3 regions of the Plantactinospora sp. B5E13 genome follow, and region 2 is predicted to be linked to each of the others. Evidence: riboswitches for the same ligand, from Rfam matches in the RefSeq annotation. Region 2 holds a riboswitch; each other region holds the start of a gene.
The links. A riboswitch is a leader RNA that binds a small molecule or an ion and turns the genes downstream of it on or off. The one in region 2 is predicted to bind S-adenosylmethionine.
Positions count from the first base shown of each region.

Region 1: linked by a shared signal. The riboswitch ahead of ABGB05_RS05065 (aminotransferase class V-fold PLP-dependent enzyme) and the one ahead of ABGB05_RS14025 (ABC transporter substrate-binding protein) in region 2 are both predicted to bind S-adenosylmethionine.
Region 3: linked by a shared signal. The riboswitch ahead of ABGB05_RS05010 (GNAT family N-acetyltransferase) and the one ahead of ABGB05_RS14025 (ABC transporter substrate-binding protein) in region 2 are both predicted to bind S-adenosylmethionine.

Region 1 covers NZ_JBDPLT010000003.1:286,498-290,925, reverse strand. Annotated here, with positions in the region: gene ABGB05_RS05075 (FAD-linked oxidase C-terminal domain-containing protein) at 1-535, opposite strand, end outside; gene ABGB05_RS05070 (FUSC family protein) at 627-1,889, shown strand; gene ABGB05_RS05065 (aminotransferase class V-fold PLP-dependent enzyme) at 1,917-3,245, opposite strand; SAM riboswitch class IV at 3,293-3,414, opposite strand; gene ABGB05_RS05060 (PrsW family intramembrane metalloprotease) at 3,483-4,428, shown strand, end outside.
Region 2 covers NZ_JBDPLT010000012.1:146,077-150,504, reverse strand. Annotated here, with positions in the region: gene ABGB05_RS14030 (ThuA domain-containing protein) at 1-1,825, shown strand, start outside; SAM riboswitch class I at 1,988-2,079, shown strand; gene ABGB05_RS14025 (ABC transporter substrate-binding protein) at 2,354-3,265, shown strand; gene ABGB05_RS14020 (amino acid ABC transporter permease) at 3,305-4,099, shown strand; gene ABGB05_RS14015 (amino acid ABC transporter ATP-binding protein) at 4,086-4,428, shown strand, end outside.
Region 3 covers NZ_JBDPLT010000003.1:274,256-278,683, reverse strand. Annotated here, with positions in the region: gene ABGB05_RS05025 (inorganic phosphate transporter) at 1-633, shown strand, start outside; gene ABGB05_RS05020 (Gfo/Idh/MocA family oxidoreductase) at 704-1,672, opposite strand; gene ABGB05_RS05015 (NUDIX hydrolase) at 1,760-2,611, shown strand; SAM riboswitch class IV at 2,678-2,791, shown strand; gene ABGB05_RS05010 (GNAT family N-acetyltransferase) at 2,873-3,433, shown strand; gene pstB (phosphate ABC transporter ATP-binding protein PstB) at 3,520-4,296, opposite strand; gene pstA (phosphate ABC transporter permease PstA) at 4,318-4,428, opposite strand, start outside.

The sequences.
Region 1 (4,428 bases), on a different contig from region 2:
CGGTCCGCAGCACCTCGCCGTCGGCGAGCACCACCTCAAGGCCGAGGACGTACTCGGTGGTGACGCCGTACTTGACGCAGCACATGCCGCCGGCGTTCGTGGAGACGTTGCCGCCGATCGTCGACGACTCCCACGAGCCCGGGTCGGGCGGGTAGCGCAGCCCGTGCTTGGCGACCGCGGCCGCCAGGGCGGCGTTGACCACCCCCGGCTGCACCACACCGATCCGGTTCACCGGGTCGATCTCGAGGATCTCGTCCATCGCCGTCATGGAGACCACCACCGCGCCGTCGACCGCGTTCGCGGCCCCGGCCAGGCCGGTCCGGGCCCCCTGCGGCACCACCGGTACGCCGTACGCCGCGGCGGTCCGGACCACGGCGACCACGTCGGCGGTGCTGAGCGGCCGGACCACCACGGCCGGCATGCCGGCCACGCAGAGGTCGGCCTCGTCGCGCTGGTAGCCGCGGAGCAGGTCGGGATCGGTCAGTACGGCGGATTCACCGAGTGCCGCCCGCAGGTCGTCGAGAAGATCCGGCATGGTGGGCAGGCTAGTCGGCCGACGACCTGTCGACCATGGTCGGTTTCGGACCGCCACTGTTAGGAAGGTTCGGAAGCGGGTAGTCCCCGCCATGCGCACCGTCCGGGACACCGTGGCAAAAGCGCCGGTCGACCTGGACCTGGACCGGGAGCGGATCAGTCAGCTGGCGAAGGAGTTCCGGAGGCGCTCCAGGGCCACGGTGAAGGACCGCTGGCACGCCGTACGGTTCAACCTGCTGCTGTCGGTGCAGGCCTCGGTGGCGGCGGCGCTGGCCTGGACCGCCTCGCACGAACTGCTGGGCAACCCGTCGCCGGTCTTCGCGCCGATCTCCGCGATCGGCACCATCGCCTCCTCGGTCGGGCAGCGGTTCCGCCGGACCGTCGAGCTGATCATCGGCGTCGCGGTGGGGATCGGACTCGGTGACCTGCTGGTCCTGCTGGCCGGACGTGGCGCGTGGCAACTCGGCCTGATCGTGCTGCTCTCGATCGTGGTCACCATCTTCCTGGGCGGCGGTCCGGCGGTGGTCACCCAGGCGGCGGCGACCGCCGTGCTGATCGTGACCGTCATGCCCTCCATGTCGAACGTCGAGGCGCCCCGGGTGATCGACGCGCTGATCGGTGGGGCCGCCGGGCTGGTGGTCATCGCGCTGGTCCTGCCACTGAATCCGCTTCGGGTGGTGGACCGGGCGGCCCGGCCGGCACTGGGCCGGCTCACCGAGGAGCTGACCGAGACCGCGGAGGCGCTCAGAACCCGGGACGCGCCCCGGGCGCAGCGGGCCCTGGACCGGCTGAACGAGGTCGAGGAGCACCTGCAGGGCTTCGAAGAGGCGCTGGAGGGCGGCCGGGAGACCTCGATCCTGTCGCCGGTGCGCTGGCACCGCCGGCCGGCGCTCACCCAGTACGTGGAGAGTTCCCAGTTCATCGAACACGCGGTGCACAACAGCGGCACGCTGATCCGGCGCGCGGTCACCGTGCTGGAGGACGACGAGCCGGTGCCGGAGGAGTTGGCGACCGCGGTGGCGCTGCTGGCCGACGCGGTGAAGCTGCTTCGCAAGGATCTCGGGATCGGCATCGAGCCGGAGGCCGCACGGGAGCAGGCGCTGCAGGCGATCGGGCAGGCCGGCCGGGCGTACGACGAGGGGGTGGGGTTCTCCGGCAGCGTGGTGGTCGCGCAGGTCCGGACCGCCGGCAGTGACGTGCTCCGGGCGACCGGCATCGAACGGACCGAGGCGAACCGGCTGGTGCGGCTGGCGGCCGGCGGGCACCCCGACGACGCCACCCAGGCCGCCCAGAAGGCGGCCCGCGAGGGCCAGACGACCCGGTCGGGCGGGCAGCGTCGCCGCCGGGCCATCTAATCCGGCCGGCCTGACCTGCCGGCCGGCTCAGCTGGCGCCGGTGAGCGTACCCAGGGCGGTCAGCAGGCGGTCGACGTGCTCGCGGCCACTGCCCAGGCCGATGCTGGCCCGCAGCGCCGTGCCCGGCAGGTCGGTCCGTCCGGTTCGGGTGGCCGCCTCGGTGAGCAGGCGTCGGGCCAGCGGATGGGCACAGAACTTCCCGTCCCGAACTCCGATCTGCCACCCCCGGGCGAGTTCCGCGGCGACCTCCGCCGAATCCCGGCCGGCGACCACGAACGACACGATCCCGACCCGGGGCGCCTCGGCGGCGAAGGTACGCAGTTCGCACACCTGCGGCAGCGCGGCGAGTCCGGCCCGCAGGTGGGCGAGGAGGGCCTGCTCGTGGGCGTACAGCGCGGCCCGGTCCGCAGCCTCCAACGCCGTACAGACAGCGGCCAGCGCGACCGCGCCGAGCAGGTTCGGGGTGCCCGCCTCGTGTCGGGCCGGCCCGGTCGTCCACCGGACGTCGTGGGTGGCGGTGCCGACCGCCAGGGTGGCCCCGCCACCGGCCAGGTACGGCGGGGCCGCGTCCAGCCAGTCCGACCGCCCGGCCAGTACGCCGACCCCGAACGGGGCGTACAGCTTGTGTCCGGAGACCGCGACGTAGTCCACGTCCAGCGCGCCGAGGTCGACCGGGGCGTGCGGGGCGAGCTGGGCCGCGTCCAGGGCGATCCGGGCGCCGTACCGGTGGGCGGCCAGGGCCAGTTCCGCGACCGGCCAGACCTCCCCGGTGACGTTGCTGGCCCCGGTCACCGCGACCAGGATCGGCCCTGTCCCGTCGGTGCCCCGGCGCAGTTCCCGTAGGGCGGCGTCGAGCGCCCGGACGGCTGCGGCGGGGGAGTCGGGGACCGGCAGCCGGACCGTCCCGGTGGGCCACGGCAGCAGGTTGGCGTGGTGCTCGCCGCCGAAGGTGACCACCCGGGCACCGGGCGGCAGGGCCCGGGCCAGCAGGTTCAGCGCGTCGGTGGTGTTGCGGGTGAAGATGACGTGGTCACCCGCGCGGACGCCGAGGAAGTCGCCGACCTGTTCCCGGGAACGCTCGTAGGCGAGGGTGCTGCGCCGGGACAGCGCTCCGGCGCCCCGGTGCACACTGCCGTACCAGGGCAGAAGTTCGGCCACCGCGTCGGCGGCGGCCCGGGCGCACGGCGCGGTGGCGGCGTAGTCGAGGTTGACCTGCCCGGGTACGCCGAGCACGTCGAGCGGCCTGGCACCCGGCACGGTGCGGCCGTTGTCCGGCACGGCGACGCCGGCGGCCGGCGCGTTCCCGGCCTCCCGGGGTGCGGTACGGCGGGAACGGGACGCGAGGGTCGTACTCATCGGGGTACCTCCGGCAGTCCAGGGACCCCGGAGTGGGATTGGGTCGGGGCCCGCGCTTGCCTGGCGCGGCGGTGCGACCAGGCCCGGTCATCACCCGGGGCACCCCACCGCGAACCTCGACGAGGGTTGCCGGCCAGCAAGCCGGGGCTGAACGCTGGCACTCGTGACCTGCCGGTGAGCATAGCCGGAGCGGAAGTGGTGAGACCAGGCTCTGCCGGATGTGACTACGCTGACGTCATGGTCGACACCCCGCCACCCGGTGCGCCCACCTCCGCACCGTCGCCGGTTCCGCCGGGATCGTTCCCCCCGGCACCGCCCGGTGGGCTGCCGGTGGTCCAGGTCCGGTCGCCACGGTCCGGACTGGGGTGGCGCCGCATCCTGGTGCTGGTCGGGGTGATCCTGCTGATCGCCGGCTGCGCGGTGTTGATGCTGCTCACCCTCGGCCAGCGGCTCGGCATCACCGCGCTGGTCGTCGGACTGGTCGCGGCGATCGTGCCGGTGCCGGTCCTGGTCGCCTGTTTCCTCTGGCTCGACCGGTACGAGCCGGAGCCGGTCAAGTACCTCGTCTTCTGCTTCGGTTGGGGCGCGGCGGTGTCGACGTACGCGTCGCTGAACGTGAACGGGTTCGCGGCGGACCTGTTCCACTCGGCCGGACTGTCGGATTCGCTGGTGGCGGTCCTGGTCGCGCCCTTCATCGAGGAGCTGACCAAGGCGCTGGGCCCGATCCTGCTGCTGCTCTTCCGCCGCCGGGAGTGGTCCGGCATCACCGACGGGATCGTCTACTGTGGCCTGTCGGCGGTCGGGTTCGCGATGGTGGAGAACATCCTCTACCTCGGCGGACTCGGCTACGCCGAGGGCGCCAGCCAGTACGGCCCGGCCACCGGCACGATGAACGTCATCGCGATCTTCATCTCCCGGGTGCTGATCAGCGGCTTCGCCCACCCGCTCTTCACCGCGATGACCGGCGTCGGGCTGGGCGTCGCGGCCCGCTCCGCCGACCGGGCGGTCCGGATCACCGCGCCCCTGGCCGGCCTGCTGCTGGCGATGATCCTGCACGGCACCTGGAACCTGGCACCCACCCTCGTCGAGCAGACCGGGCAGCCGCTGATCATGCTCTACAGCTACATCAGCCTGATGGTGCCGATCTTCCTGGGCATGGTCGGGCTGGCCATCTGGCTGCGCG
Region 2 (4,428 bases):
CACCGGCGACAACGTGCCGTTCAACGACTACAACTTCGCCACCTCGACGCCGGGGCCGAAGTTCGACTGCGGCGCCCTGGTCAACAACTCGCCGAACAACACCGGGCTGACCAACCTGCCGGCGGCCCGCCCGGCACTGGTCTGGTACGCCTACTCGGCCTCGGCCGCCTTCCCCGAGCTGGGCACCGGCGGCGGCGGGCCGATGAGCGGCCCGGTCTACGACTACGACCCGGCCAACCCCAGACCGACGAAGTTCCCGGAGTACTACGAGGGCAAGTGGATCGTCTACGAACTGACCCGGCAGTGGTGGAAGACGCTGTCGATCCACGACACGGCGCAGACCTTCGCCGACCCGCGCTTCGGTCCGACCCGGGTCGGCGACCTCCAGTCGATCAACGGGATCTTCGGTGACATGAGCTGGATCCAGCCCTTCGAGGCCGAGTTCGGCCAGGACGGCTCGCTCTACGTGATCGACTTCGGGGTCGGTAGCGGCAGTGGCCGGGGCGGCAGCAACGAGGGCGCCGGGATCTACCGGATCGACTACGTGGCGAACGGCCGGCCGCCGGTGGCGAAGGTGGGCGTGGACCGCGACAGCGGCCCGGGACCGCTGACGGTGCGGTTCTCCAGTACCGGCTCCGCCTCCGCCGACGGCACGCCGATCACGTACGCCTGGGACCTCGACGGGGACGGCGACACCGACTCGACGGCGACGAACCCGACGTACACGTACTCCGAGCGGGGTCAGTTCACCGCCCGGCTGACCGTGACCAGCGCCCGTGGGCTCAGCTCGGTGGCGACCGCGCAGATCACGGTCGGCAACACCCGGCCGGCGGTGGCGTTGAGCGTGCCGAACGGCGGCTTCTTCGACTTCGGCGACCAGATCCCGTACGCGGTGACGGTCACCGACCCGGAGGAGAGCGGCATCGCCTGCGACCGGGTGGTCACCCAGACCCACCTCGGCCACGACAGCCACAGCCACCCGATGGACAACTACCTCGGCTGCTCGGGCACGGTCACCACGGAGGCGAACGGTGGGGACGGACACGGGCCCGGCCAGAACCTCTACACGGTGCTGACCGCCCAGTACACCGACGGCGGCGCGGCCGGCGGGGTGCTGGCGCTGGTCGGCTCGGTCTGGCACGAGTTGCAGCCGAAGAACAGGGAGGCGGAGCACTTCGACGCCGCCCAGGGGATCCAGGTGCTGGAGCGGACGACCGCCCGGGCCGGCCGGCGGGTCGGCGACGTCGACCACGGCGAGTGGATCAGCTTCGGTCCGGTGAACCTGACCGGGATCGGCTCGGTCACCGCCGCGGTCAGCTCGGGCAGCACCGGCGGCACCGTCGAGTTCCGGGCCGACTCGCCGACCGGGCAGCTGCTCGGCACGATGCCGGTCGGCAGCACCGGCGGCTGGGACAACGTGGTCTCGCCGACGGTCAACCTGGCCAACCCGGGCGGGACGTTCACCCTCTACCTGGTCTTCGTCAACCCGGCGCAGGCCGGCGGCACACCCGACCTGCTCTCCCTGGACTGGCTGCGCTTCAACGGCGCGGGGGTGAAACGGGAGACCGGCGGGACGGTCTCGGTCACCGCGAACCCCCGGACCGGGACGGCGCCGCTGTCGGTGGCGTTCACCGGTACGGCCACCCCGGCGGCCGGGCGGACCATCACCGACCGGGCCTGGGACTTCGGTGACAACACCCCGGTCGTGCACGGCACCTCGGCCACCCACTCGTACGCCCGGCCGGGTACCTACACGGCCCGGCTGACGGTCACCGACAGCGCCGGAGCCACGATGTCGAGTCATCTGACCATCACGGTCCGCTAGGTCTGAACGGTCCGGAGGGCACCTTCCTGCCGCCCGGGCGGTAGCCGGTGGCACGGAAGGGGCCCTCCCGGCCAGGCGGCCGGGCGAAGCGTGGCAAGGATTACAGCGCCAACCGCGCTGACCAGTTGGAACGTCGGGCCACCGGCTGCGTAGACTCTGCACCGGCCATCCAGAGCGACCGAGAGACCTGGCTCGTCGACGTCGCAGCAACCCCCCACCACGGGTGCGGGTGCTACCGCCAGGACCGATGGAGGTTCGCAGTGCCTACCACCCGGGCCGAGCGGTCGAGCCGGCTCCATGTCACCTGGCACCGGTGGCGTCGACATGTCGACCTGTGCCGGATCAGCACCATGCTCTGTCGCGGTCACGCCTGACCCCGCCCGCCGGTCGGCGGATCTCCGACCATCTGATTGATCCCCTCGAGGCGGTTGACCTCGACGCTGCGGCACGCCCACGACCGGTGCACGGTCGCGGGCCGCGCGTCCGTGTCGGCGTCGCCCGCCGGATATTTCCTGGAGTTTCCACACAATGCGCCTCAACACCCTGACCACCCGCCTGCTCTCCGGGGTCGCCGCCGTCGCGTTGCTCGGTGCGGTCGCGGCCTGCGGCGGAGGTTCCGCCGACAGCGCCGACAACCCGTACGACCTGCTGCAACCGGGCACGCTGCGGGTCGGCACGCTGACCGACGCGCCGCCGAACGTCTTCCTCAAGGACGGGAAGTTCACCGGTTTCGACAACGACCTGATGACCGCCGTGGCGCAGAGGCTGGGCCTGAAGGTCGAGTTCGTCGGCACCGAGTTCTCCGCACTGCTCGCCCAGGTCAACAACCACAAGTTCGACGCCGGCTCGTCCTCGATCACCATCACCGAGGCGCGGAAGAAGACCGTCGACTTCACCAACGGCTACGACTTCGGCTACTTCGGACTCGACGTACCGGCCGGCTCGCCGATCAGGAGCTTCGCCGAACTGAAGGGCAAGCGGGTCGTGGTGGTGCAGGGCACCGTCCAGGACGACTACGCCACCGCCGAAGGGCTCGACCCGGTCCGGGTGCCGGACTACAACGGCGCGATCAACCAACTCAAGGCCAAGACCGCCGACGCCTGGATCGCCCCGGCCGAGATCGGTGAGAAGTCCGCGCAGGACAGTGGCGGGAAGATCGTACTGGCCGAGAAGCAGCTCAGCTCGGCGCCGACCGCGTTCGCGGTGGCCAAGGGGAACGACCCGCTGCGCGAGGCCCTGAACAAGGCGCTCGACGAGGTGGTCCAGGACGGCACCTGGACCCGCCTCCAGGACCAGTACTACCCGGGTCGGCCGATCCCGGAGACCTTCAAGCCGGGCAGCGGCACCGTGACCTTCCCACCGGTGCAGGCCGGCGCTGGCAGCACGCCGAGCGGCGCCCCGACCGCGCCGGCCAGCCCGACCGGTACGCCGGCGGCCTGACCCTCCACAGGAGACGAGCGAGCAGAGACAGGTGGAGCGATGGAGACGCTGAGGACGTTGTGGGAGACGTTCTTCGACCTGGAGTCGATGCGCGAGGCGCTACCCGAGATGCTCACGGTCGGGCTGCGTAACACGCTGCTGCTGGCGCTCGTCTCCGCGATCCTGGGGACCCTGCTCGGCATGCTGCTGGCCGTCGCCGGCCTGGCCCGGACCCGATGGTTGCGCTGGCCGGCACGGATCTACACGGATGTGTTCCGGGGGCTGCCGGCCGCGGTCACCATCCTGCTGATCGGGGTCGGGTTGGCCCCCCTCGGGCTCGCCTGGTGGGGACCCAACCCGTACCCGCTCGGCATCCTGGCCCTGTCGCTGATCGCGGCGGCGTACATCGGGGAGATCTTCCGGTCCGGCATCCAGAGCGTGGAGGCCAGCCAGCTGGAGGCGACCCGGGCCCTGGGGCTGTCACACGCCGCCGCGATGCGTCTGGTCATCATCCCGCAGGGCGTACGCCGGGTCCTGCCGGCCTGGGTCAACCAGCTGATCGCCCTGATCAAGGACTCCAGCCTGGTCTACTTCCTCGGCCTGGTGGCCAGCCAGCGGGAGCTGTTCCGGATCGGCCAGGACTACGCCGCGAACACCGGAAACGAGTCGGCGCTGCTGCTCGCCGGCCTGTGCTACCTGGCCATCACGGTGCCGCTGACCCACCTCGTGAACTGGGTCGACCGGCGGTTGCGCGACGGTCGGGCCGCCGGGCCGGAGCCCGAGGATCCGCTGGCGCCGGCCGGCGAGACCCCACTGCCCACGTCGACGGAGGGAGGCCCCCATGTCCGACGGTGACCGAGCCGAGCCGTCGACGGACCGGGTCGGCGACAACCGGACCGTGGCGGTGACCGACCTGACGTCGCCGGCCGTCTCGTCCGACCCGGCCGCCGGCCGGGTCTTCGAGTCGGTGAGCGTCGCCACCCGGGACGTCCACCTGGCGTTCGGACGCAATCCGGTGCTGCGCGGCGTCGACCTGGAGGTCGGCCGCGGCGAGACCGCGTGTGTGATCGGCCCGTCCGGTTCCGGGAAGTCGACCCTGCTCCGGACCATCAACCGGTTGTTGGAGCCGGACCGTGGTGACGTGCTGCTCGACGGGCAGAGCGTGCTCTCCGGCGACCCGGACG
Region 3 (4,428 bases), on a different contig from region 2:
CACACGGTGCTCTGGGGCGGCATCGGCCGGGACGTGGTGCTGCCGATGATCCTCTCGCCGCTGGTCGGCTTCATCCTCGGCTACATCGTCATGATCGCCGTACAGTGGATCTTCCGGAACGGTCAGCCGGCCAAGCTCAACCGGGGCTTCCGGTGGGCCCAGACCGCCTCGGCGGCGGCGATGTCGATCGGCCACGGCATGCAGGACGCCGCGAAGACCATCGGCATCGTGGTCCTCGCCCTCTTCGTCGGTGGCTACCAGAACAGCGCCGAGCACATCCCGGAGTGGGCCTTCTGGACCTCGGCGACCGTGCTGGCGCTCGGCACCTACGCGGGCGGCTGGCGGATCATCCGTACCCTCGGGCGGAAGATCATCGACCTGCGCCCGCCGGAGGGCTTCGCGGCCGAGAGCGTCGCCAGCGCGGTCCTCTACTTCAACGCCCTGGTGCTGCACGCCCCGATCTCCACCACGCACACCATCACCTCGGCGATCATGGGCGTCGGGGCCACCAAGCGGCTCTCCGCCGTACGGTGGGGCGTCGCCGGCAACATCGTCGGCGCCTGGATCCTCACCTTCCCCGCCGCCGGCTCCATCGGCGCCATCATGTACTTCCTGGTGAACCCGCTCTTCTGAGCCCTGCGAAAAGGGGCCCCTTCCGCACCGCCGGCGGCAGCCGTCGGTGCGGAAGGGGCCCGCGCCGATCTCAGGGGTAGGTGACGCCGATCTGCTCCCGCACGGTGTCCAGCAGCCCCATCACCTCGGTGGTGGCCGAATGCGGCACCAGCGGACTCTCCAGCAGCCCCTCGGCCAGGCAGCGCTGCACCTCGGCCGCCTCGTACTGGTAGCCGGAGCCGATCAGCTCCACGGGCAGCGGCTCCGGGTCGGCACCGTCGCGGTGCAGGGTCACCCGACTCGGCCGGTAGAACGGCGAACCCAGCTCAATCCGTCCGGTCCGGCCGCTGATCGTCGCCGCCACCGCGGTCGCGCCGATCATGCCGCAGGTCAGGCTTGCCACCGCGCCCGAGTCGTAACCGAGGACGAGCCCGGTGTTCTCGTCGACCCCCTCCGGGCTGATCTTCGCCCAGGCGCGGACCTCGTCCGGCGCACCGAGCAGCAGATGCGCCAGGCTCACCGGATAGACCCCCAGATCCAGCAGTGCGCCACCACCGAGGGCCCGGGCCCGCATCCGGTGCTCCGGCGGGAACGGGCCGGCGACCCCGAAATCCGCCTGCACGGTGGTGACCTCGCCGATCGCGCCGTCGTCGATCAGCTCCTTGACCCGGCGTACGACCGGATTGCACCGCATCCACATCGCCTCCATCAGGAAGCGGTTGTTCGTCCGGGCAGTGTTGATCAGCTCCCGCGCGCCGGCCAGGTCGAGGGTGATCGGCTTCTCCACCAGCACCGCCCGGCCGGCGGTGAGGCAGGTCATCGTCGCGTCGTGGTGGGCGGCGTGCGGGGTGGCGACGTAGACCACGTCGATGGTGTCGTCGGCGGCCAGTTCCTGCCACGACCCGTACGCCCGGGGGATGCCGTGCCGTTCGGCGAAGGCACGGGCGGAGTCGGCGGTACGCGAGCCGACCGCCACCACCTCCGCGTCCGGCAGCAGACGGAGGTCTTCGACAAAGGTCCTGGCGATGTTGCCGGTGGCGAGGATGCCCCAACGTGTCATGGCAGGGACGGTAACCGAGCCGGTCAGCGGCACCGTAGCGGCCGGGCAAGATCGTGGGCTCGGTCGCTCGGGCACTACCCTCGCAGCATGCCGAACCACAGCTCCGGGGAGCTGACCTTCCCCGCCGGGCCGTCCTTCGCCGAGCGGGCCCGGCGGTTCCACGCCGAGGGACGGCCGCCGGCGCCGGCCCGCCGGGCGGCGACCGTACCGCTGCTGCGGCCAGCCCCGTCCGGCGGTGCCGGCTTCGAGGTGTACCTGATCCGCCGGGCCGCCACCATGACCTTCGGCGGCATGTACGCCTTTCCCGGCGGCAGCGTCGACCCGGCCGACTCGTCGGCGCGGCTCGACTGGGCCGGCCCCGGCCCGGAACAGTGGGGCGAGCGGCTCGGGCTGCCGCCGGCCGAGGCACAGGCGCTGGTCTGCGCGGCGGCCCGGGAGGTCTTCGAGGAGGCCGGGGTGCTGCTCGCCGGCCCGCACCCGGACGAGGTGCTCGGCGACGTCAGCGGCGACGAGTGGGAACGCTGCCGGCAGGCGCTGGTCGACGGTCGGACCAGCTTCGCCGAACTGCTCCGGGACTGCCGGCTCACCCTCCGCTCCGATCTGCTGCTGCCGTGGAGCCGGTGGATCACCCCGGAATTCGAGGCGCGGCGCTTCGACACGTACTTCTTCCTCGCCCTGCTGCCGGAGGGGCAGCGCACCCGGGACGTCTCCGGCGAGGCCGACCGGACGCTGTGGCTGTCACCGGCCGACGCGGCGGCCCGGGCCACCGCCGGGGAGCTGACCATGCTGCCGCCGACCCGGGTGACGCTGACCGAGATCGCCGGCTGCGCCGACCTGGCCGCGCTGCCGACCGTCGCGGCACGGCGGGACCCGGCCCGGCCGATGATGCCCCGGCTGGAGCCCGACCCTGACGGCGGCGCCCACTTCGTGCTCGACTGAGCCGCCTGGACGGACCGTTCCGGTGGACGTTGCCGGCGCCCTCCCCGTGCTACCGTGCCCGACACAGGTCATGAGTGCCAGCGCGAAGCCCCGGCTTGCTGGCCGGCAACCCTCCGTTCGCGGGCGGGGTGCTCCGGGTGAGGACCGGGCCCGGCACGAGGTGTCGGGCAAGCCGTCGAACGGGGGGCGCGTGCCAATCATCGTCAGACACCGCAGGGCCGGGTTCCCGGCTGGACGTAACCCGCGGATCGGAGTTCGCCCATGACGGCGCCGCCGATCCGTCTCGCCACAGTGGACGATGCCGAGCGGATCGCCGGGTTGCACGCCGACAGTTGGCGCCGCCACTACCGGGGCGCGTACGCCGACTCCTACCTGGACGGCGACGTCGAAGCCGACCGTCGGGCGGTGTGGCGCAGCCGCCTGACCGCGCCGGACGGTACCCGGACGCTGCTCGCCGAGCACGGGGAGCGGCTGGTGGGTTTCCTGCACGTCGTGTTCGACCACGACACCCGGTGGGGGAGTCTGGTCGACAACCTGCACGTCGTACCCGATCGACACCGCACCGGCGTCGGCACCCGGCTGCTGACCCGCGCCGCCGAAGCGGTGACCGACCGGGCGGTCGGCGCCGGAATGTACCTCTGGGTGTTGCGGCAGAACACCGGGGCGCAGGCGTTCTATGCCGCGCGGGGCGCGATCTGCGTGGAGACGGCCACGGTGGAGCCGCCCGGCGGCGATGCCAGCCGGCTCGACGGCACGCCGCGGAAGCTGCGGATGGTCTGGGCCGACAGCACGGTGCGGTGCCCGTCCAGCGAGCGGCGCTGACCCTCGCTGATCTGGGTGGTGCGAGGAAGGGGCCCTTCCTCACCACGGCTGTCGCCCCGGTGGCAGGAAGGACCCCTCCGGACAGCTCAGCCGAAGCGGCCGGTGATGTAGTCCTCGGTCTTCTTCTCGCTGGGGTTGCTGAAGATCTTCTGGGTGTCGTCGTACTCGATGAGTCGGCCCGGGTCACCGGTCCGCTCGATCGAGAAGAACGCGGTCCGGTCGGAGACCCGGGCCGCCTGCTGCATGTTGTGGGTCACGATGATGATCGTGTAGCGGTCCTTCAGCTTGAACATCAGGTCCTCGATCGCCAGCGTGGAGATCGGGTCCAGCGCCGAGCAGGGCTCGTCCATCAGCACGACCTGCGGTTCGACGGCGATCGTCCGGGCGATGCAGAGCCGCTGCTGCTGACCGCCGGACAGGCCCGCGCCGGGCTTGCCGAGCCGGTCCTTGACCTCGTCCCAGAGGTTCGCCGAACGCAGTGCCCGCTCGGCCGCCTCCTCCAGGATCGACTTCTTGCGTACGCCGTTGAGCCGCAGCCCGGCGACCACGTTCTCGAAGATCGACATGGTCGGGAACGGGTTCGGCCGCTGGAAGACCATGCCGATCATCCGGCGGACCGCGGTGACGTCCACGTCCCGCTCGTAGATGTCCTGGTCGTCGATGGTGAGCCGGCCGTCGACCCGGGCCCCCGGCAGCACCTCGTGCATCCGGTTGATGGACCGCAGGAAGGTCGACTTGCCGCAGCCGGAGGGGCCGATCAGCGCGGTGACGGTCTTCGGCTCGACGGTGAGGTTGATGTTCTCGATCGCCTTGAAACCACCGTAGTAGGCGGTGACGTTTGTCGCTGCGATGCGCTTCGCCATGATGATTTTCTCCTCCTCCGGTCAGCGGCCGAACCGGTTACGGCGGGCCAGCAGTTTCGCCGCGATCGTCAGGACGAGCACGAGGGCGACAAGGGTCAGCGCCGCCGCCCAGGCACGGGCCGGGGCGTACCG